Regions from separate parts of the Kitasatospora sp. NPDC101801 genome, predicted to be linked through region 2. Evidence: riboswitches for the same ligand, from Rfam matches in the RefSeq annotation. Region 2 holds a riboswitch; each other region holds the start of a gene.

Region 1 (6,952 bases), on a different contig from region 2:
GTGCACGGCTTCACCGGCTCGCCGCAGCCGCTCCGGCCCTGGGCGGAGGAGTTCGCCGCCGCCGGGTACTCGGTCTCGGTGCCGCTGCTCCCCGGCCACGGCACCCGCTGGCAGGACATGCAGCTGACCCGCTGGGAGGACTGGTACGCCGAGGCCGAGCGGGCCTTCGAGGAGCTGTCCGCCGACTGCGACCAGGTGTTCGTCTGCGCCCTCTCGATGGGCGGCGCGCTCGCCCTGCGGCTGGCCGCCCGCAAGGGCGTGGCGGTGGCCGGACTGGTGCTCGTCAACCCGTCCGTGCGTTCCGACAACCCCGCAAGTGTGCTGTTGCCGGTGATCCGGCACCTGGTCCCGAGCCTGCCCGGGGTGGCGAACGACATCGCCAAGCCCGGCACGCACGAGCTCGGCTACGACCGGACGCCGCTGCATTGCATGCCGCCTGGTCACTGGCCCGACTGTGGAAGACCGTGCAGGCCGAGCTGCCCGACGTACGCCGACCGGTCCTGCTGCTGCACAGCCCGCAGGACCATGTGGTCTCCCCGGCCAACTCCGAGTTGGTGCTGGCCCGGATATCCTCGACCGATGTGACCGAGCTGCTCTGCGAGCGCAGCTACCACGTGGCCACGCTGGACCACGACGCCGGACTGATCGTCGAGGCAAGCCTCGACTTCGTCCGGCGGCTGACCCCGGCCGCCCACGCGGAGGCGAGTGCCGTGGACGCGAGCGCCGAGGACCACCTGGGCTGAAGGGCCGGCAGTGCAGATGAACAACACCGCGGGCGACGACGAGGAACTGCCCCTGGACGGCCGGGCGAAGCCCGAGCCGACCGGGGAGTCCGACCCGCCCGCACGCCGCCCGGTCGGGGGGAGCCAGGCCGAGCAGGACGCGATCTTCGCCGCGCTGGTGGCGCAGTTCGACGACCCGGTCGACCTGAACAACCCGGAGTGGCCGGAGATCGAGAACCTCCGGGCCAAGGAGGTCAAGCGTCCCCCCGAGCTGGACGACCTCGCCCCGCAGCCCCGCCCCCGCCCGGCCACCGGCGACCCACGGAGCTACGTGGCCGCCGAGGACCCGGACGAGGGCCACTACGTCCCGCCGGAGCCGCCGCCGCTGCCGCCGATGGACACCACCGCCAGGTTCGCCTGGCTCGCGGTGCTCGGCGGCCCGGCGCTGCTGCTGTTCGACGTGCTGGTCTGGCGCGAGGTCTCCGGCTGGCCGGCCTGGGTCGGCGTCAGCGCCTTCCTTGGCGGCTTCGTCACCCTGGTGGCCCGGATGAAGGACCGCGACGAGGACGAGCCGGAGGACCCGACCGGCGGCGCGGTGGTCTGACGGACGGTCAGGCCGTCGCCTCGCCGTACGCCCGGTTCCGGCTGAGCTCGGAGAGCTTGGCCAGCAGCAGGACCAGGCCCGCCGCACGGCCCACCGCGCCCCAGGCCGGCCGGGCCGGGGCGGCGGGCAGCAGCAGGCCGACCGTCAGCACCAGGCAGGGCCCGTACCAGTGCAGTACGGTGCCCGGGCCGTCGCCGTAGCGCAGTGAGATGGCGGCGTCGGCGGTGTGGAAGGCCAGCACCCCGCCGTAGAGCGCCCAGCGAGCACCGGGCGGCAGACGGTGGTCCGGTTCGGCGACGGCGGTGCCGAGCGCGGCGGCGATCACCGTGATGCCGGAGACCAGGACGAACGGCAGGGACATCACGGTGTCCCGGATCGCCCGGACGGCGTGGCCGCTCTGGGCCCGGAGCAGGCCCCGGGCGGCGGTGCCGGTGCCCCAAATGAAGAGGATCAGAGCCAGCTCGGTAAGCCCGGCGGCGGCACGGGCGGCGGGTGGAATGACCCGTCTAGCCGGGTGGCAGCCTGAGCACCGCGAGCAGCGGCAGGTGGTCGGTGGCGGCCAGCAGGTCGGCCGGCTCGACGCCCGGCAGTTCGTGCGGGACGCCGCAGGCCAGCACGGTGACGTCGGGAGAGGCGAAGACGGCGTCGATCCGCTGGTACGGGTCGGCCGGCACCGAGGTGTTGGTGCCGCCCCAGGGGGCCACCACGTGGCCGTCCCGGTAGGCCGCCGCGAGCCGCTGCCAGCCGGGGCCGTCGGGGTGCTCGTTGAAGTCGCCCGCGATCACGGCGGGTTCGTCGGGCCCGGCCTGGCCGGGCAGCAGCGCGAACTGCTTCAGCCGCTCGTCCTGGTCCAGGCTGAGGTGACAGCTGGTCAGCACGAACGGCACCGAGCGGCCGATCCGGACCTTCGCGGTGGCGAAGCCACGGGCGTGCAGGCCCCGGGTCTTCGGCAGCAGCCGGTCCCGGACCGCCAGCACCTCCACCGCCAGCCGCCCGAGCAGCAGCGGCCCGGCGGCGGCCCGGCCGCCGCCGGAGAGCACCACCGTGCCGGTCCGCCGGGCCAGCCAGGCGGCCTGGCCCTCGGGCCGCCAGTACCGGGGCGACTCCTGGATGCAGACCAGGTCGGGTCGGCAGGCCCGGATCACCCGGACCAGCGCCTCGCGGTCGTCCCGCAGCGAACGGACGTTGTAACTGAGCAGCCGGACCACCTGCGCCCCGTCGGGCTCGGTTCCGGACTCGGGGAGGATCACCCGGCCGATGCTAGTGCCGTGCCCGGCTAGGTTCCCTCCGTCACGCCGAGAGCACGCACCGAACGACGCGACGGGGTGAACCTTGCCAGGCACGGCACCAGGTGCCCCGCCGTCAGAAAGCGGGCCGTTCCCGGGTGTCCAGGTCGGCGCGTCCCGCCATCGCGGAGGACGCCTCGGCGTGGAACCGGCGCGGGATGCGGCCGGCCCGGAAGGCCAGCCGGCCCGCCTCGGTGGCGCGGCGCATCGCGTCGGCCATCAGCACCGGCTCCTGGGCCCGGGTGACGGCGGACGCCAGCATCACCGCCGCGCAGCCCAGCTCCATCGCCAGCGCCACGTCCGACGCGGTGCCCGCGCCCGCGTCCAGGATCACCGGGACGCCCGCGGCCGCCACGATCAGCTGGAAGTTGTGCGGGTTGCGGATGCCCAGGCCGGAGCCGATCGGCGAGCCGAGCGGCATGATCGCGGCGCAGCCGACGTCCTCCAGCTTGCGGGCCAGGACCGGGTCGTCGTTGGTGTACGGGAGCACCGTGAAGCCGTCGTCGACCAGCGTCTCGGCGGCGTCCAGCAGCTCGATCGGGTCGGGCAGCAGGGTCCGCTCGTCGGCGATCACCTCCAGCTTCACCCAGTCGGTGCCGAGCGCCTCGCGGGCCAGCCGGGCGGTCAGCACGGCCTCCCCTGCGGTGTAGCAGCCGGCCGTGTTGGGCAGCACCCGGATGTTGTTGCGGGTGAGCACGTCCAGCACCGAGCCCTGGGTGCCCGGGTCGACCCGGCGCATCGCGACGGTGGTCAGCTCGGTGCCGGAGACCCGGAGCGCCTGCTCCAGCACCTCCAGGCTGGGGGCACCGCCGGTGCCCATGATCAGGCGGGAGTTGAAGGTGACCCCGGCGATGGTGAGGGTGTCGTCGGCCATGGCGGTCAGCCTCCCTGGACTGCGGTGAGGATCTCGACCCGGTCGCCGGCGTCGAGTGCGGTGGTCGCCCAGACGGAGCGCGGCACCACGGCCTCGTTCAGCGCGGCGGCCACACCGGTCGGGGCGGTGCTAAGGGTGGCGACCAGCTCGGCCAGGGTGGTGCTCGGCGGCACCTGGCGGGGGGTGCCGTTGACGGTCAGGGTCAGCTCGGTCAAGTCGTTCATGCGGCGGCCTTCGGGGTGAAGCGGCTGGGGGAGAAGGGGGCGGCCAGCGCCGGTACGGCACCGGTGGCCAGGTGTTCGGCGATCAGGTCGGCGGTCACGGGGGTGAGCAGTACGCCGTTGCGGTAGTGGCCGGTGGCGGCGACCAGGCCGGGCAGCGCGGTCGGGCCGAGCAGCGGTGCGTTGTCCGGCGACCCGGGCCGCAGGCCCGCGCCGGTCTCCACCAGCGGCAGCTCGGTCAGCCCGGGGACCAGCTCGTGCGCGTCCCGGAGCAGCTCGTAGACACCGCCCGCCGTGACGGTGGTGTCGTACCCCTGCTCCTCGCTGGTCGCGCCGATCACCAGCTCGCCGTCGGCCCGCGGCACCAGGTAGATGTGCTGCCCGCGCACCACGGCCCGGACGTTGCGGGACAGGAACGGCGCGTACCGCTCCGGGATCCGCAGCCGCAGCACCTGCCCCTTCACCGGACGGACCGGCGGCAGCACCCCGGCGGGCAGCCCGGGTAGCAGGTGGCTCTGCGGGCCCGCCGCCAGCACCAGCTGAGCGGCCGTCAGTTCGCCGCCGGTGCTCAGCCGGACGCCGGTGGCCCGGTCCTCCTTGACCAGTAGCTCGGTGACCGAGGCCCGCTGCAGCGTGACGCCGGAGCGTTCGCAGGCCAGCACCAGGGCGGCGGCCAGCCGTCGGCCGTCCACCTGGTGGTCGCCGGTCACGTGCAGGCCGCCCCGGACGCCCGGGGCCAGCATCGGTTCGAGCCGTCGGCACTCCCGGCCGGTCAGCCAGTGCGACTCCAGGCCCAGCCGCTGCTGGAACGCGTGCAGCTCGCGCAGCTCGGCCCGGTCGTCGGAGTCCAGCGCGACGGCCAGCGTGCCGGTCTCGCGGTAGCCGGTGTCCAGCTCGGTCAGGTCGGCCAGCTCGGCGACGAAGTCGCGGTAGCGGTCGTTGGAGGCCATCCCCAGCCGGAGCAGCGGTTCCTCGCCGTACTGCAGCTCGGTGACCGGGGCCAGCATGCCGGCCGCGACCTGGGCCGCGCCCCGCCCGTGCTCCGGGTCGACCACGGTGACCCGGAGTCCGCGCTGCGCGGCCCGCCAGGCGACCGCCAGGCCGATGATGCCGCCGCCGATGACCAGCACGTCGCTCTCGGTGCGTGTCACAGTACTTCGCTCTCCCTTCGCCGGAATGACCCGGATCAGGTTCGGACGGTCGCAGGCCGCCGCAGCCCGCCTCTCAGCCCGGTGCACCGGGCTCCCGTGTAACGCCACCCACCATATCCCCGGCCCCGGGCAGCCCGGCGGCCAGTGTTCGACGGGCGGACGACTGTGGTGGGTAGGGTGACCGACGTGGCAGAGCTGACGGGTGGACAGGCGGTCGTGGTCGGCAGCGGCATGGCGGGCGCGCAGAGCGCGCTGGCCCTGCGGCAGGGGGGCTGGACCGGGCCCGTCACCCTGCTCGGCGCGGAGCGGGAGCTGCCGTACGACCGGCCACCGCTCTCCAAGGACGTGCTGCTCGGGCAGCGTGACAGCACCGTGCTGGACGTCGACTGGACCGGTGTCGACCTGCTGCCGGGCCACCGCGCGACCGGCCTGGAGCCCGGCCTGCTGCACACCGACCGGGGCTCGCTGCGGTACGACGCCCTGGTGATCGCGACCGGTGCCAAGCCGGTCACCCTCCCCGGCGCCCGGACCCTGCGCACCCTGGACGACGCGCTGACGCTGCGGGCGAGCCTGCGGCCGGGGCGGCACCTGGTGCTGGTCGGCGCGGGCTGGATCGGCGCCGAGACCGCCACGGCGGCCCGGCGGCTCGGCTGCGAGGTGACGGTGGTCGAGGCCGCCGCGACGCCGCTGGCCGGGGCGCTGCCCGCCGAGCTCGGCGGGCTGATGACGCAGTGGTACGCCGACGCCGGGGTCGAACTGCGCTGCGGGGTCGGGGTGGCGGCGGTCGAGCCGGGCGCGGTGCTGCTGGCCGACGGCACCGAGCTGGCCGCCGACGAGGTGGTGGTCGGCATCGGTGCCCGCCCCGCCACCGGCTGGCTGGCCGGTTCGCCGGTGGAGCTGGACCGGGCCGGGGCGATCCTGACGGACGATCGGCTGCGCACCTCGCTGCCCGGGGTCTGGGCGGCCGGCGACTGCATCGCGTACCCGTCCGCCCGGCTGGGTACCCGGGTGAACGTCCAGCACTGGGACCACGCGCTGCAGTCCGGCCGGGCGGTGGCCGCCGGGGTGCTCGGGGCGGGCACGCCGTACGACCCGGTGCCGTACTTCTGGTCGGAGCAGTTCGGACGGATGGTGCAGTACGCCGGGCGGCACGCGCCCGGTGACCGGATGCTCTGGCGCGGCTCGGCCGGGGACCCGGCCTGGACGGTGCTCTGGCTCCGGGACGGGCGGCTGACCGGGCTGCTCTCGGTGGACCGGCCGCGCGACGTCAACCAGGCGCGGAAGCTGATCGAACGCGGGGTCCTGCTGGACCCGGTGGCGGCTGCGGACCCGTCGGTACAGCTCAAGGCGGCGGTCGGGCCGAACCCGCTGTGAGATTCTGGTGTCGTGAGCGAGATGACGTCAGAGAAGATCGAAGCCCTGGTCCCCGCGTGGATGTACCTGCCCGACATCAGTGAGCAGTGGGGTGTCCCCGTCACCGAGGTCCGGGACATGGTGAAGTCCGGAAAGCTGATCGCGGTCCGCCGCGGTCCGAACAAGTCCCTCCAGGTGCCCGCCGCCTTCATCGACGGCCCGGGCCTGGTCAAGCACCTCTCCGGCACGCTGACGCTGCTGCGGGACGCCAAGTTCACCGACGCCGAGATCATCGACTGGCTGTTCACCGAGCAGCCCTCGCTGCCCGGCAGCCCGATCGAGGCCCTGGTGGAGAACCGGGGCACCGAGGTCAAGCGCCGCGCCCAGGCGGAGCTGATCTGATGACGGACGCCCGCACGCGGCTGGCCGATGCCCGGCTGTACCTGTGCACCGACGCCCGCCGCGAGCAGGGCGACCTGCCGGAGTTCCTGGACGCCGTGCTGGCCAACGGGGTGGACATCGTCCAGCTCCGGGACAAGGGCCTGGAGGCGAAGCAGGAGCTGGAGTACCTGGAGGTCTTCGCCGACGCCGCCGGCCGGCACGGCAAGCTCTTCTCGGTCAACGACCGGGCCGACGTCGCGCACGCGGCCCGCCCCGACGTCCTGCACCTCGGCCAGGACGACCTGCCGGTGCCCGCTGCCCGGGCGATCCTCGGCGACGAGGTGATCTTCGGCCGGTCCT
Region 2 (6,952 bases):
GCCATACGATCGGTCCGCCATGACAGCAGCAGCCAATCAGAGCGGTCGGCGACCCACCCCTTCGCGGCGACTGGAACGGGCCGGCATCCGGGATGTGGCAGCAGCCGCCGGAGTGTCGATCACCACGGTCTCGGACGCCCTGAACGGGAAGGGCCGCCTGCCCGACGAGACCAGAAGCCGAGTCCGCGAGGTGGCCGAGCGCCTCGGCTACCGCCCCTCCGCCGCCGCCCGCACCCTGCGCACGGGCCGGTCCGGCCTGATCGGACTGACCGTCACCACCTACGGCGAGGAGCCGTTCACCTTCACCGAGTTCGCCTACTTCGCCGAGATGGCGCGAGCCGCGACCAGCGCGGCACTCAGCCGGGGCTACGCCCTGGTGGTGCTCCCCGCCTCCTCCCGGCACGACGTCTGGGGCAACATCGCCCTGGACGGCACCGTGGTCATCGACCCGCCCGACCAGGACCCGCTGGTCAGCGAGCTCTACCGGTCCGGAGTCCCGGTGGTCAGCGACGGCAAGCCGGGCAACTGCCCGGTCACCGCCTGGGTGGACAACGACCACGAGGCCGCCGTGCTCGGCATCCTCGACCACCTGAGCGAGGCCGGCGCGCGCCGGATCGGCCTGCTCACCGGCACCTCCACCGACACCTACACCCGGCTCTCCACCGAGGCCTACCTCGACTGGTGCCGCCGGGTCGGCCAGGAGCCGGTCTACGAGACCTACCCCGCCCACGACCCGGCCGCCGGAGCGGTGGCCGCCGACCGACTGCTCGCCCGGCCCGACCGGCCGGACGCGGTCTACGGACTCTTCGACCCGAACGGCACCGACCTGCTGGCCGCCGCCCGGCGGTACGGGATGCGGGTGCCGGACGACCTGCTGCTGGTCTGCTGCAGCGAGAGCGACGTGTACGCCGGCACCGAGCCGCCGATCACCACCCTGTCGCTGAAACCCCGTCGGATCGGCACCACCGTGGTCAACCTGCTCATCGACGCGATCGAGGGAGTCGACTCCGGTACCGGAGTGGACGTCGGGCGGCTCTTCCCACCCCGGTTCCGCACTGCCTCGGCCGGGCCGCCACCGGGCACCCTGATGCCCACCGAACTGATCATCCGTGCCTCCTCGCAACGCCGTAGTCCCCGCACCACGGTCAGCCCGCCCCGCCCGCCGGGGGAGGTCTGACGGCGGTCGCGACCGCACCGCGCACCGCCCTCCCGCCGCCCGGCGGGACCGCCCCCGGACCACCGGTGGGCACCCGCCGGGCGGCACCTCGGGCAATTGGTGGGCACCGGGTGAGGACGACGGGAGAGGCCTCTTCCTATGATGGGCGAATGACACCCGAGGACCGCCTCCCCGGACCTGAGCTGCCCGAGTCAGGCCCCCGCCAGCAGCAGGACCTCGACGTGCTCCCGTACGGCTCCTACTACGAGCCGCCCGAGCCGGTGGGCGGCTACGGCTACGACGCCACGTACAGCGGATACGGCGGCGCCCGCTTCCTCGAACAGCACTGGCCGACGGCCGGTCAGACCGCTCCGGCCTACCGGGAGTCGGCCGGGTCGGACGACCCGCCGACCATCGAGCTCGGCCCGCCGGTCCCGGCCGGGGAGCTGCACTACCCCTACCCGCAGCCCGAGCCCGGCGAGGCGCCCGGCCCGCTGTACGTGGTCGGCGACGTGCACGGCTACCTCGACGAGCTGCTGGCCGCGCTGCACCAGCAGGGCCTGATCGACGCCGAGGGCCACTGGTCCGCCGGGCGGTCCCGGCTCTGGTTTCTCGGCGACTTCACCGACCGGGGCCCCGACGGCATCGGCGTGATCGACCTGGTGATGCAGCTGGCCGCCGAGGCCGCCGCCGCCGGCGGGTACTGCCGGGCCCTGATGGGCAATCACGAACTGCTCTTCCTGGGCGCCGCCCGGTACGGCGACGAACCGGTCCAGTCGACCGCGGGCACCGCCTCCTTCCTGGCCGCCTGGCGGCTGAACGGCGGTCAGCAGACCGACCTGGAGCGGCTGGAGACCCACCACGTCAGCTGGCTCTCCCGGCTCCCCGCGATCGCCCTGGAGGACGGCCACCTGCTGCTGCACTCCGACACCACCGCGTACCTGGAGTACGGCGACACCATCGACGACGTCAACGAGTCGGTGCACCGGCTGCTGGCCGGCGAGGGCGCGGACGAGTGGTGGGACTGCTTCCGCCGCTTCACCAAGCGGTTCGCCTTCCGCGGCGAGGCGGGCGCGCAGGCGGTGCACGAGCTGCTCGGCGCCTACGGCGGCCACCGGGTGGTGCACGGGCACAGCCCGATCCCCTACCTGACCGGCACGGCGCACGCCGAGGACGGCGCGCCGCCGCACATCCCCGGCCCGTACATCTACGCGGACGAGCTGGCGATCGCGATGGACGGCGGGGTCACCATGGACGGGCGGCTGCTGGTCGCCCGGCTGCCGTTGAACTGAGCTTCCCGACGGTCGGACTGAACTGTCACTGAGCGGTTCTGAGCTCGTCCCGAACGAGCTGAAATTCCGGAAACCGACTGTGTCCGGGTCGGTTCCCACCCCTACCATCGAGGCACCGGCGCGCTGATCGCGCGCCACTTCACCCTGCACCGGCCCATCCCGCACCGACCTTTCGCACCGACATCCCGCACCACTCTCATCGCACCTCCGCGACGACGGAACGGGGTACCCCGTGGTCAACACCACCCCGCACCTGCAGGCCGAAGACCGAGCGGACTTCGACCGGGCCCTGGACGAGGCCCTGCGCGACGCCCGCCTCACCGAGGCGCTCAGGGCACCCGGGCCACATCTCAACTCGGCCCAACTGCGCACCAAGGCCGCCCAGCTGGCCGACACCATCGCGGCTCCCGCCGACCCGGAGTACCAGCGGTACACCGCACTCCGCGACGCCGGACCGCCCGCGCCGCTCGGGCTGACCGACCGGCTCCGCTCCGAGGAGGGCGCCGGGCTGCTCCCGGTGCTCACCGTGCTGACCCCGATCCTGGCCGGGACGGGCGGCGTGGTGCTGCTGCTGATCGGCTACGCGATGCGCGGCGCGGCTCCCGAACTCGCGTTGGCACACGCGGTGGTGACGGCTGGTTGGGTGTCGCTCGCGGTGGGCGGGGTCGCCCTGCTGGTCGGCAGCGTCGGGCTGCTGCTGACCGCCCTCCGGGACGGCGCCGCCCCGAGGCAGGACGGCGACCTCGCCGAGGCCCGGCGGCTCTGGCAGATCGCCCTCCGCGAGCGGGCGCTGCTCCCCTGGCTGCTCGACAACCTCTACACCGAACCGGCCGGGCTGCCCGCACCGCGTCCCAACACCCGCCCGAACGACCACGGTTACACCAGCCCCGGCTTCACCAGCCCAGGTGCCGAGGGCGTCACCGAAGCCGACGGCCGCACCCCGAGACCCGTCGAGTTCACCGGCCCGGGCTACAGCTCACCGGACTTCACCAGCCCCGGTGTCGAGGGCGTCACCGAGGCCGACGGCCGCACCCCGCGGTCGGCCGAGTTCACCGGCCCCGGGTACAGCTCCCCGGACTTCACCGGCCCGGACGACGTCTGAGCCAGCCGGAAGGTCTCGATTTCCCAACGGGTGAGGGATCTGTGCCGGAACGGTGAACAACGCGCCCGTCCTCTGGTTGACTCCCGGGTCTGCCCACCCGAGACGGATCGGAGCACCTCACCGTCATGCCCTCGTCCATACCCGCCGGCCACCGGCGGCTGGCTGCCGCCGCGGGCTTCGTCCTCGCGATCGGCTTCGCCCTGACCGGCTGCGGCCCCGGGCCCACCGACACCGGTGTCCCGGCCCGCGCCGTGGTCTCCAGCCCGGCCGCCGAGACCACCCCCGCCGCACCCGTCGTCGTTCCGTCCCCGTCCGCCACCCCGACGGCCGACGCCACCACCCCGCCACCCGCACCGGCGGCGACCACCCCGGCCACCAAGGCCCCCGCGCCCCCGGCCACCCCCAAACCCGCCGAGCCCCGCCGCACCACCAGCGCCCCGAGTGCCCCGAGCGCTCCCACCCACGCCCCGACCACCGCGGCGGCGGCCGGCCCCTGCGAGATCGTCTCCAACGCGGGCAACTGCTACAAGGCCGGCCAGTTCTGCCGGGACGCCGACCTCGGCCGGAGCACCCACGACGCAACCGGCCGCCTGCTCACCTGCCGCATGGTCAGCGGCAAACCGCACTGGCAGGTCTGAGCGTCCGCCATCACCGGGGACGAAGCACTGCCCCGGGGGATCCCCTCCTCCCCCCGGGGCAGCGCGGTCCTGGTGGTGTCCGGTCAGTCGGTGAGTGGCAGGTAGACCCGGTTTCCGGCGGCGGCGAACTCCTCCGACTTGGCCTGCATACCGGCCAGGGCGTCGGCGTCGAAGGCGGTGCTGACGGCGGTGGAGCCGTCGCCGTGTTCGTCGCGGATCTTCTGACTGATCTTCATCGAGCAGAACTTCGGGCCGCACATGGAGCAGAAGTGCGCGGTCTTGGCGGGCTCGGCGGGCAGCGTCTCGTCGTGGAAGGCGCGGGCCGTCTCCGGGTCGAGGGCCAGGTTGAACTGGTCCTCCCAGCGGAACTCGAAGCGGGCGTCCGAGAGCGCGTCGTCCCAGTCCGAGGCGCCGGGGTGGCCCTTGGCCAGGTCTGCGGCGTGGGCGGCGATCTTGTAGGTGATCACGCCGGTCTTGACGTCGTCCCGGTTGGGCAGGCCCAGGTGCTCCTTGGGGGTGACGTAGCAGAGCATCGCGGTGCCCCACCAGGCGATCATCGCGGCGCCGATGCCCGAGGTGATGTGGTCGTAGCCGGGCGCGACGTCGGTGGTGAGCGGGCCGAGGGTGTAGAACGGCGCCTCGTCGCAGATCTCCTTCTGGAGATCCATGTTCTCCTTGATCTTGTTCATCGCGACGTGGCCGGGGCCCTCGATCATCACCTGGACATCGTGCGCCCGGGCGATCCGGCCGAGCTCGCCGAGCGTCCTCAGCTCGGCGAACTGCGCCTCGTCGTTGGCGTCCGCGGTCGAGCCGGGGCGCAGGCCGTCACCGAGCGAGAAGGTGACGTCGTAGGCCGCGAGGATGTCACAGAGTTCCTCGAAGTTGGTGTAGAGGAAGTTCTCCTGATGGTGCGCCAGGCACCAGGCCGCCATGATCGAGCCGCCGCGCGAGACGATGCCGGTCTTCCGGCGCGCGGTCATCGGGACGTACCGCAGCAGCACGCCGGCGTGCACGGTCATGTAGTCGACGCCCTGCTCGCACTGCTCGATGATGGTGTCGCGGTAGACCTCCCAGCTCAGCTCCTCGGCCCTGCCGTCCACCTTCTCCAGCGCCTGGTAGAGCGGCACCGTGCCGATCGGCACGGGGGAGTTGCGCAGGATCCACTCGCGGGTGGTGTGGATGTTGCGGCCGGTGGAGAGGTCCATCACGGTGTCGGCGCCCCAGCGGGTCGCCCAGGTCATCTTCTCCACCTCCTCCTCGATCGAGGAGGTGACGGCGGAGTTGCCGATGTTGGCGTTGATCTTCACCAGGAAGTTGGTGCCGATGACGGCCGGCTCGACCTCGGGGTGGTTCACGTTCAGCGGGATGACGGCCCGGCCGATCGCCACCTCGTTGCGGACGAACTCGGCGTCCAGGCCCTCCCGGAGGGCGATGAACTCCATCTCCGGCGTGACGATCCCGCGCTTCGCGTAGGCGAGCTGGGTCACCGGCACTCCGTCACGTCCGCGCAGCGGGCGGCGCGGACGGCCGGGGAAGACCGCGTCCAGGTTGCGCAGGTTCCCGCCGCGCGGGGAGGTGTGCTTGATCCCGTCGTCCTCGGGCCGGGCCTCCCGGCCGTCGTACTCCTCGACGTCCCCGCGCTGGCGGATCCACGGGTCGCGCAGCGCGGGCAGCCCGCGCCGGACGTCGGGCTGGTAGGCCGGGTCGGTGTACGGACCCGAAGTGTCGTACAGCGGAACGGACTTGCCGTTGGTCAGCTGCACCTCGCGGTACGGCACCCGGAGGTCGGGCCGGGAGCCCTCGCGGTACGCCTTGCGCCAGGCGGGGGTCGGGTAGCCGGTGGTCGCGCTGGTCACGCCGCTCGGGGCAGACTTCTGCTGTGCGTCGAACGTGGTCATGAGACCTCTATCTCCCTACGCCGGCATTACCCGGTCAGGTTCCTGCGGTCGGCGCAGCGGCCGGCACCTGACGTGCCGTTCAGCGCCCTCTCAGCCCGGTGCTCCGAGCTCCCGTGTCCACAGGCGGATTTGCCTGCAACAAACGTTCAACACCGTAGCGGTCCGCCCCCGGCTGGTCCAGGGCGGCTCCCCCGCGACGGCCGGAACGCGGACGGGCCCGGCACCCCCGCGAGGGGTACCGGGCCCGGCGTCCGTGCGCCGCGGGTCAGCTCTTGGCGGCCTTCTTCACGAGGATCACCACACCGGCCGCGACGGCCACCAGGACCAGGGCCTTGACCAGGAAGGCGATCAGCGAGGTGACCGCGCCGATCACGAACCAGATCAGGTTCCAGGCGAGGATCAGCACCACGATCGGGACGACGATGTTGCGCACCCACGAGGGCAGCGACTTCCAGAGCTCAGCCATGTCCGTTCCTTCTCTCCCCTCGGGCCGGTGACGGCTGTTCCGTCGCGTCCCGCTTGCTTCGATACTTCGACGGTACAGGGCACCGGTCCGGCTTCCGAGGGGTTCCAGCCCGGAGAGAACCCGGAGATCACCCCGAGACCGCGGGGAGGGTCGACCCCGGGGTCGGGGGTGCCCGGACGGTCCGTCGGGCGGCAGGTCAGACCGGCCAGACCTCGCGCCGCCAGGCGGCGTCCCAGAACATCCACTCGTAGCGCGAGGTGGTGGTGAAGTGCTCGATCACCCGGCGGCGTTCGGCCGGGGCGAGCTGCTCGCCGAGCCGGTCGGTCAGTGCGAGCACCCGGCGCACCACGGCCTGGAAGGTCTCGTCCCCGTAGGTGGCGATCCACTTGGCGTACAGCGG
Region 3 (6,952 bases), on a different contig from region 2:
CTCTGTCACCTGGCAGTTTTCCTTCCGGTCGGAAAATGTGACGCGAGTCACTTTCCCGGTGGAACGCCGGGGAAAATCCTCAGTTCAGCGTCACCTGACGGCTCACCAGGTGACCCCGGACCCGGCGCTGCTCGGCGGTGAGCGGAGCCTCGTCCCTCAGGGTGGCGGCCAGTCGCTCGGCGAACTCGGCGGCGGGCGCCTCGCAGTCGGCGGCGGTCATGCTCTGCGGCAGGTCCCAGACCGGCACGGTGACCCCGTGCGCGCGGAACGAGCCGACCAGGCGGGTGTCCGCACCGAGCGAGGACTGCTCGGCGGCGGTCAGCTTGGCGAGCGCGTTCAGCAGCTGCTCCTCCGGCACGGTCATGGCCCAGCGCAGGTGGTTCTTGTCCGGTGCGGCGCACCAGTACGCGGACGGCACGCTGCTGAGCTTCTCGGTCGGGATGGCGGCCGCGTTGGCCTGCTCCAGCGAGGCGGCCACGTCACCGGTGGCGGTCTCCGCGTCCTCCAGCCAGAACTCGAAGCCGGTGTGCACGACCGGCACGAACTCGGCCTCCAGGTCGAGCAGTTCCTGCAGGCGGCGGCCGCCGGGGACGGTCCGGCGGGCCGGCACCGGGCTGCCCGGCTCGGTGGTCAGGGCCAGCTCCAGGGCGTCCGCCAGGTCGCGGCTCAGGTCGCCGGAGGCGGACTGGGTCTGCAGGCCGAGCAGGATCGAGCCGTCCGGACGGCGCAGCGCGGGCCAGGCCAGCGGCAGCACGGTGGCCAGCGTCACCGAGGGGACCGGGCCGGTGGCCTCGTCGGCGATGCCCTTGGCCAGGGTGAGCGGGACGGTGGCGGAGGGGACCAGCTCGCGCAGCGCGACCCAGTCGGCCTCGCCGGGCAGGCCCTCGAACGGGCGGTGGACCAGCTCCTGGACCGCGTGCGCGGCCTCGCGCCCGTGGCACGCCTTGTACCGGCGGCCGGAACCGCACGGGCAGTCCTCGCGAGCCCCGACCACGGGGATCTCGCCCGAGGTCACGGCGGTGGACGGACGGTTCTGCGGCGACTTCTTCGCGGCCTTCTTGGCCATGGTGCGGCTCTCCCGGTACGGCGACGTGCTTGCCCGGGCAGCCTACTGAGCTTTCCGGGCCGACCGGACAGCTCCGGCCCGGCGACCCTCGTCCGGGTGTCCGGCGGGGCCGCGCGGGGCGGCCGGTCAGGCGCTCCGCGCCCCGGGCGCGGGCCGCAGCGGGAGTTCGGCCCAGACCGTCACCTGCCCGGGTGCGTCCCGGACGCCCCAGTCGTCCGCCAGCCGGCCGACGATGGTCAGGCCCCGGCCGCCGCGCGAGGTGAGCGAGGGGCGGGCCGGCAGCGGCCTGGTCACCGCACCGCCGTCGGTCACCTCCAGGGTCAGCCGCCCGCGCCCGGACAGCTGCCAACGGACCGTCACCCCGCCGGGCTCACCGTCCTCGCCGGACCGCACACCGACCAGGACGGGGGCCGGCACCGGTGCCGGCGCGTCGTCCTTCAGGTCGGCCAGCCGGCCCAGCGGCCGGGCGTACCGGCAGGAGTTGCTGAGCAACTCGGACAGGATCAGGACCGCGTCGTCGATCACCGTGTCGGCGACCTCGTGGTCGCCGAGATCACGGCGCAGTCGGCGTCGTGCCGCTCCGACCCCGGCGGGCCCGTGCGGCACCGCCATGGTCGATGAAGTCGGCACCTCTTGTGCCATCATCAACGCCACCCCCGGACCTCCTTCAGCATTCGCCGAGGGATGGATGCCCCTTGGTAATGGGTCGGAAACGGGCATCCGGCGATCGCGGCGGGACATTAACGGGCACCGCAACTCACGGTACGCAAATGGTGATTAGCCGCTCACAGACCGTTGTCCAAACGGCCGGAATTGGCCACTCCCGGTACTTCACGCCGGAGTTCGCGCCAGTTCGCGCCCCTCGCGCGGGGCGTTTATCGGCCGAGTTGGTCGAGCACGGCGCGCGGCCGATTGGTGATGATCGCGGTCACCCCGAGTTCCAGGCAGAGTTCGACATCGGCGGCCTCGTCCACCGTCCAGACGTGCACCGAGTGCCCCGCCCGGCGCAGCGCGCGCACCAGCCCGGGATTGGACCGGACCAGGTCAATGCCGGGCCCGGCGATCCGGGCGCCGCCGGGCAGCGCCTTGGTCCGGCCGAGCACCGGGAGCCTGCGGTCGAACAGGTAGACGGTCGGAACGGCGGGCGCGGCCCGGCGGATCCGGTGCAGCGAGAGCTCGGAGAAGCTCATCACCCGCACCGCGGACCCCTCCAGGCTGTCCGGAAGCAGTCCGTACCGGGTGAGCAACCGGAGCAACTCGGCCTCGGTGCGCCCCGCGAACCGGGTCGGGTGCTTGGTCTCGATGGCCAGTTCCACCCGCCGCCCGGCGTCCGCGACCAGTTCGAGCAACTGGGCCAGCGTCAGGACGGGGCTGGGTTCGGGGGCCGCCGGGTCCTTCCAGGAGCCGAAGTCGAGCTCGTTCAGCTGAGCCAACGTCAGGGCGGAGACCGCGCCCCGGCCGTCCGAGGTCCGGTGGACCGTCCGGTCGTGCACGCAGACCAGCTGCCCGTCGGCGGTCAGCCGGATGTCGGCCTCCAGGCCGTCGGCGCCCTCCGCGACGGCGAGCGCGTAGGCCGCCAGGGTGTGCTCGGCGCGGGCGGCCGAGGAGCCGCGGTGCGCGATCACCTTCACGGCGCCGCGGTCGGTGGCGTCCTGGCTGGTCAACGGCTGGTTCCGGGTATCCACACCGGTAACCCTACGAGCAGCCGGACGACCGGTGGCCGCCGCCACGGGAAACTCCGGGTGAAGTTCCCGGGGCGGCGGCCGCCCGGCCTCACTTCCGGCGGGTCACCGCGAGGGTGGCCAGCGCCGCGACCAGGAAGCTGAGCACCGAGGCCGAGGTCCAGGGCTGCGCCTCGAAGCCGGTCGCGGACTGCAGGTCGTGCCAGCGGTCGCTCCAGCCGTCGATCGCGGTCGGGGCGATGAACTGGTAGGTCGCGAAGCCGAGCGCCCACGGCAGCAGCATCAGCCAGCGGGCCGGGGCGTCCTCGGCCAGGTTCCAACCGCGCCGGCCGGAGCCGAGGAAGTAGTCGGCCGCCAGCACCGCGAACATCGGCACGAAGACCGAGCCGATCAGGCCGAGGAAGGCGTAGTACGAGGCGGTGAACTCGTCGGTGAGCAGCGCCAGTACGGTCACCAGCGCGCCGATCCCACCGGTCAGCAGCCGGCGGTCGACCTTCGGCAGCAGGTTCTGGATCGACATCGCGGTCGAGTACACGTTGGCGAAGGACTGGTCGGTCTCCCGGACCACCAGCACCAGCAGGAAGGCCCAGCCCGCGGCCACCCCGGTGAACGAGGAGAAGATCCGGCTCGGGTCGCCGTCGGACTGCAGCAGTGCCACCACGCCCAGCAGGTAGCACCAGACCTGGGCCAGCGTGTAGCCGGAGAAGGTGGCCCAGAACGCCGCACCGGCGGTGCGGGCGTGCCGGGTGTAGTCGGCGGCCAGCGGCACGAAGGAGATCGAGACCGCGATGATCGCGTCGGTCGCGGAGAGGAAGCCGGTCCAGTTGCCCGCACCGGGGTTCGGCACGCCCTGGCGGACCAGCTGGACGGTGAAGTAGACCATCGCGATGCCGACGGCGATCGTCACGTACTTGCGCAGCACGGCGATCGCGCCGAGCGGCCAGATGGTCAGCGCGGTGGTCAGCAGGCCGGCCAGCACCACGAACAGCCAGCGCCAGCCCTGCGAGCCGGTCACCTCCTGGGCGCCCATCGCGATCACCAGCAGCTCGTACACGCCCCAGCCGATGCACTGGGCGATGTTCAGCACGGTCGGCACGTAGGACAGCCGGGTGCCGAACAGGCCGCGCAGCACCGTCATCGCGGGCGCGCCCGTCCGGGCGCCGATCAGGGCGGTCACCCCGAGCATCGCGGTGCCGATCACGGTGCCCACCACGGTGGCGGTGATCGCGGCGACCAGCGAGAGCTCGGAGCCCTTGGCGCCGATCACGGTGGCCGCGCTGGTGAAGCCGATCAGGCTGACCCCGAGGTTGGCCCAGAGCGAGAACAGCGCCCGGAAGTCGAGGGTGCGAGGAGGTGCGGTGTCCAGGACGAGCGGCGCCTCGGCGCGCGCGGACGGTTCCTGGACAGGGGCAGGCGAAACAGCCGTCATGGCCGATGCTCCCTACGCCGGCATTACCCGGACAGGTTCGAGCGGTCTGCGCTCCCTCGCCGTAGTGCCAGCACCTGCATGGCGTACGGTCGTTCCGCGCACTCTCAGCCTGGACGGTCCAAGCTCCCGCGTGTCAGTTTGGAGCGCCAGGCTAGCGGCCGGGCGGCCGAACACCAAGGCGGGCGGGTGGCCGTCCGGATCGCGGGACGAAGCGGACCCCCGGGGGATCGTGTCGGGAACGGGTAAGGATTCTTAAGAGTTCTTCACCGGGCCCCATACGACAACCGAATCACGCATACGAAAAACTGTGGACCAAGGTTCTGTCAGCTATGGAGGTCGTCCGTGAGCACCGAGCACGCGAGTGGGTCCACCGGGCCCGAGGAGGAGCGCACCTCCACGGGCCAGGGGGTGGTGAGTCCGGCTGAGAGCGTGTCGGCCGATGTCCCCGCTGCTCCTGCCGTCCCGGCGGCGGCCCCGCCGGCCGCCGAGCCGACGCCGACGGTCGCCTTCGGCAAGGTGACCCCGCCGCCGGCCCCGGCCGCCCCGTCCTACCTCGACGCACCGCCGCCGGTGCTGCCGCCCGCGCCGCCGGTGCCCGCGGCGCCGTCCTACCTGGACGCGCCGCCGCCGGCCGCGCCCGCGCCTGCCGCCCACCCGGAGGTGCCGCCGCCGGCTCAGGCCGGCAACCCGTACGCCGCTCCGGTGGCCCCGGCTGCTCCGGCCGCGTTGGCCGCCGAGCTGCCGCCGGTGCAGTCGGCCCAGCCGACCCAGCCGGCCCACCCGGCCGCCGAGCCACCGCATCACCCGTTCGGCGCGGGCACCCCGCTGGGCAGCTGGGGCACCCCGCCCGGTGGCCTCGACGGTCCGGGCGGCCCCGGCCTGCCGGGCCAGCCGTTCGGCTCGGGTGCCGCCCCGGCCCCCCGCCGCAAGCGCGGCGGGCTGATCGCGCTGGTCGCGGCCGTCGCCCTGCTGGCCGGTCTGGCCGGGGGCGCGATCGGCGCCGCGGTGAGCGACCGGGACGGCGGATCGAACTCCTCGTCAGGGCGCGGCAGCAGCACCACCGTCCAGGCCAGCGAGAACAAGCAGGCGATCAACCGCTCGCCGGAGTCCGTCGCGGGCATCGCCGGCAAGGCGCTGCCGAGCGTGGTCACCATCAAGGCGCAGGGCTCGCAGGAGTCCGGCACCGGCACCGGCTTCGTCTTCGACACCGAGGGCCACATCCTCACCAACAACCACGTGGTCGCCCCGGCGGCCAGCGGCGGCAAACTGACCGTCAAGTTCTCCGACGGCTCGTCCTACCCGGCCTCGGTGGTCGGCCGGGCACAGGGCTACGACGTGGCCGTGATCAAGCTGGACAGCCCGCCGAAGGACAAGCTGGTCCCGCTGCCGCTCGGTGACTCCGACAAGGTCGCGGTCGGCGACGCCACCGTCGCGATCGGTGCCCCGTACGGCCTGGAGGGAACCGTCACCACCGGCATCATCAGTGCCAAGGACCGCCCGGTGGCCTCCGGCGACGAGACCGGCGCCCAGTCCTCCTACATGAACGCCCTGCAGACCGACGCCTCGATCAACCCGGGCAACTCCGGTGGTCCGCTGCTGGACGCCGCGGGCGCCGTGATCGGCATCAACTCCGCGATCCAGTCCAACAGCAGCAGCAACGGCCGGGCCGGCTCGATCGGTCTCGGCTTCGCCATCCCGATCAACCAGGCCAAGCGGGTGGCGGGCGACCTGATCAAGACCGGCACGCCGGTCTACGCGATCCTCGGGGTGCTGCGCAACGACGACTACAAGGGCGACGGCGCGCAGATCCGCAGCTCCGCGGTCGGCGACAGCGCCGCCGTCACCCCCAACGGCCCCGCCGACCAGGCCGGCCTCAAGGCCGGTGACGTGATCACCAAGCTCGGCGGCCACGTCATCGACAGCGGCCCGACCCTGGTCAGCGAGATCTGGACGTACAAGCCCGGCGACAAGGTCGAGGTCGAGTACACCCGCGACGGCAAGGCCGCCAAGACCACCGTCACCCTGGGCGAACGCAAGGGTGACAACTGACCCCACCGGCAAAACGGTGTGCACGGAACCCCACCGGACCCGTTAGGCTGACCTCCGCCTGGAGAGTTGCCCGAGCGGCCTAAGGGACCAGTCTTGAAAACTGTCGTGAGGTAACCCCTCACCGTGGGTTCAAATCCCACACTCTCCGCCGGAGCACGGCCCCCGACCAGTCCTGCTGGTCGGGGGCCGTCGGCGTTCTACGGGGGAGTTGACGCAGTCGGGATGGGCTGATGGTGGGTCAGTGGGCGGGTGGGGACAGTGGGTTGGTAGGCCATGCCCGCCGTCCGGAGAGGACCGACCACGTGATGGAGACCCGGGGACCGAGCAGGGGCGGGTACGTGCTGATGGAGGCGGGCTCCGGGGTGCCCGCGGTGGTGCTGTTGGCGACCGGGGGTGAGCTGGCGGTGGCGCTGCGGGCCCGGGAGATCCTGGAGGGTGACGCGATCGCCACCCGGGTGGTGGTGATGGTGTGCGCGGAGCGGTTCGAGCGGCAGCCCGCTGCCTACCGGGAAGCCGTGCTGCCGAGGGGAGTTGTGGTCCGGGTGTCGGTGGAGGCGGGGGCCGTGCTCGGTTGGCACGCGTTGGCCGGCGAGGCCGGGGTGGCGGTCCGGCTCGACCGGTCCGGACTGTCCGCGCCGTACCGGACGCTGTACGAACAGCTCGGCTTCACCCCCGAGCGGATCGCCGCCCAGGCCCGCCGCAGTCTGGCGAAGGCCAGGGAACGGG

Evidence for each region. A riboswitch is a leader RNA that binds a small molecule or an ion and turns the genes downstream of it on or off. The one in region 2 is predicted to bind thiamine pyrophosphate.
Region 1: linked by a shared signal. The riboswitch ahead of thiO (glycine oxidase ThiO) and the one ahead of thiC (phosphomethylpyrimidine synthase ThiC) in region 2 are both predicted to bind thiamine pyrophosphate.
Region 3: linked by a shared signal. The riboswitch ahead of ACIRPK_RS14265 (purine-cytosine permease family protein) and the one ahead of thiC (phosphomethylpyrimidine synthase ThiC) in region 2 are both predicted to bind thiamine pyrophosphate.

The regions. Positions count from the first base shown of each region.
Region 1 covers NZ_JBIWML010000011.1:67,284-74,235, reverse strand. Annotated here, with positions in the region: partial or broken gene ACIRPK_RS15755 (alpha/beta hydrolase) at 1-743, shown strand, start outside; gene ACIRPK_RS15750 (hypothetical protein) at 760-1,326, shown strand; gene ACIRPK_RS15745 (hypothetical protein) at 1,334-1,687, opposite strand; gene ACIRPK_RS15740 (endonuclease/exonuclease/phosphatase family protein) at 1,833-2,576, opposite strand; gene ACIRPK_RS15735 (thiazole synthase) at 2,689-3,486, opposite strand; gene thiS (sulfur carrier protein ThiS) at 3,492-3,710, opposite strand; gene thiO (glycine oxidase ThiO) at 3,707-4,858, opposite strand; TPP riboswitch at 4,854-4,967, opposite strand; gene ACIRPK_RS15720 (NAD(P)/FAD-dependent oxidoreductase) at 5,036-6,232, shown strand; gene ACIRPK_RS15715 (Rv2175c family DNA-binding protein) at 6,254-6,613, shown strand; gene thiE (thiamine phosphate synthase) at 6,613-6,952, shown strand, end outside.
Region 2 covers NZ_JBIWML010000015.1:27,848-34,799, forward strand. Annotated here, with positions in the region: gene ACIRPK_RS18730 (LacI family DNA-binding transcriptional regulator) at 20-1,177, shown strand; gene ACIRPK_RS18735 (metallophosphoesterase) at 1,327-2,448, shown strand; gene ACIRPK_RS18740 (hypothetical protein) at 2,681-3,550, shown strand; gene ACIRPK_RS18745 (hypothetical protein) at 3,676-4,188, shown strand; gene thiC (phosphomethylpyrimidine synthase ThiC) at 4,272-6,086, opposite strand; TPP riboswitch at 6,082-6,211, opposite strand; gene ACIRPK_RS18755 (DUF5326 family protein) at 6,352-6,552, opposite strand; gene tenA (thiaminase II) at 6,749-6,952, opposite strand, start outside.
Region 3 covers NZ_JBIWML010000009.1:125,911-132,862, forward strand. Annotated here, with positions in the region: gene ACIRPK_RS14250 (DUF5926 family protein) at 80-1,066, opposite strand; gene ACIRPK_RS14255 (ATP-binding protein) at 1,193-1,720, opposite strand; gene ACIRPK_RS14260 (glycerophosphodiester phosphodiesterase) at 1,942-2,751, opposite strand; gene ACIRPK_RS14265 (purine-cytosine permease family protein) at 2,840-4,177, opposite strand; TPP riboswitch at 4,170-4,317, opposite strand; gene ACIRPK_RS14270 (S1C family serine protease) at 4,520-6,226, shown strand; tRNA gene ACIRPK_RS14275 (tRNA-Ser) at 6,287-6,374, shown strand; gene ACIRPK_RS14280 (transketolase-like TK C-terminal-containing protein) at 6,532-6,952, shown strand, end outside.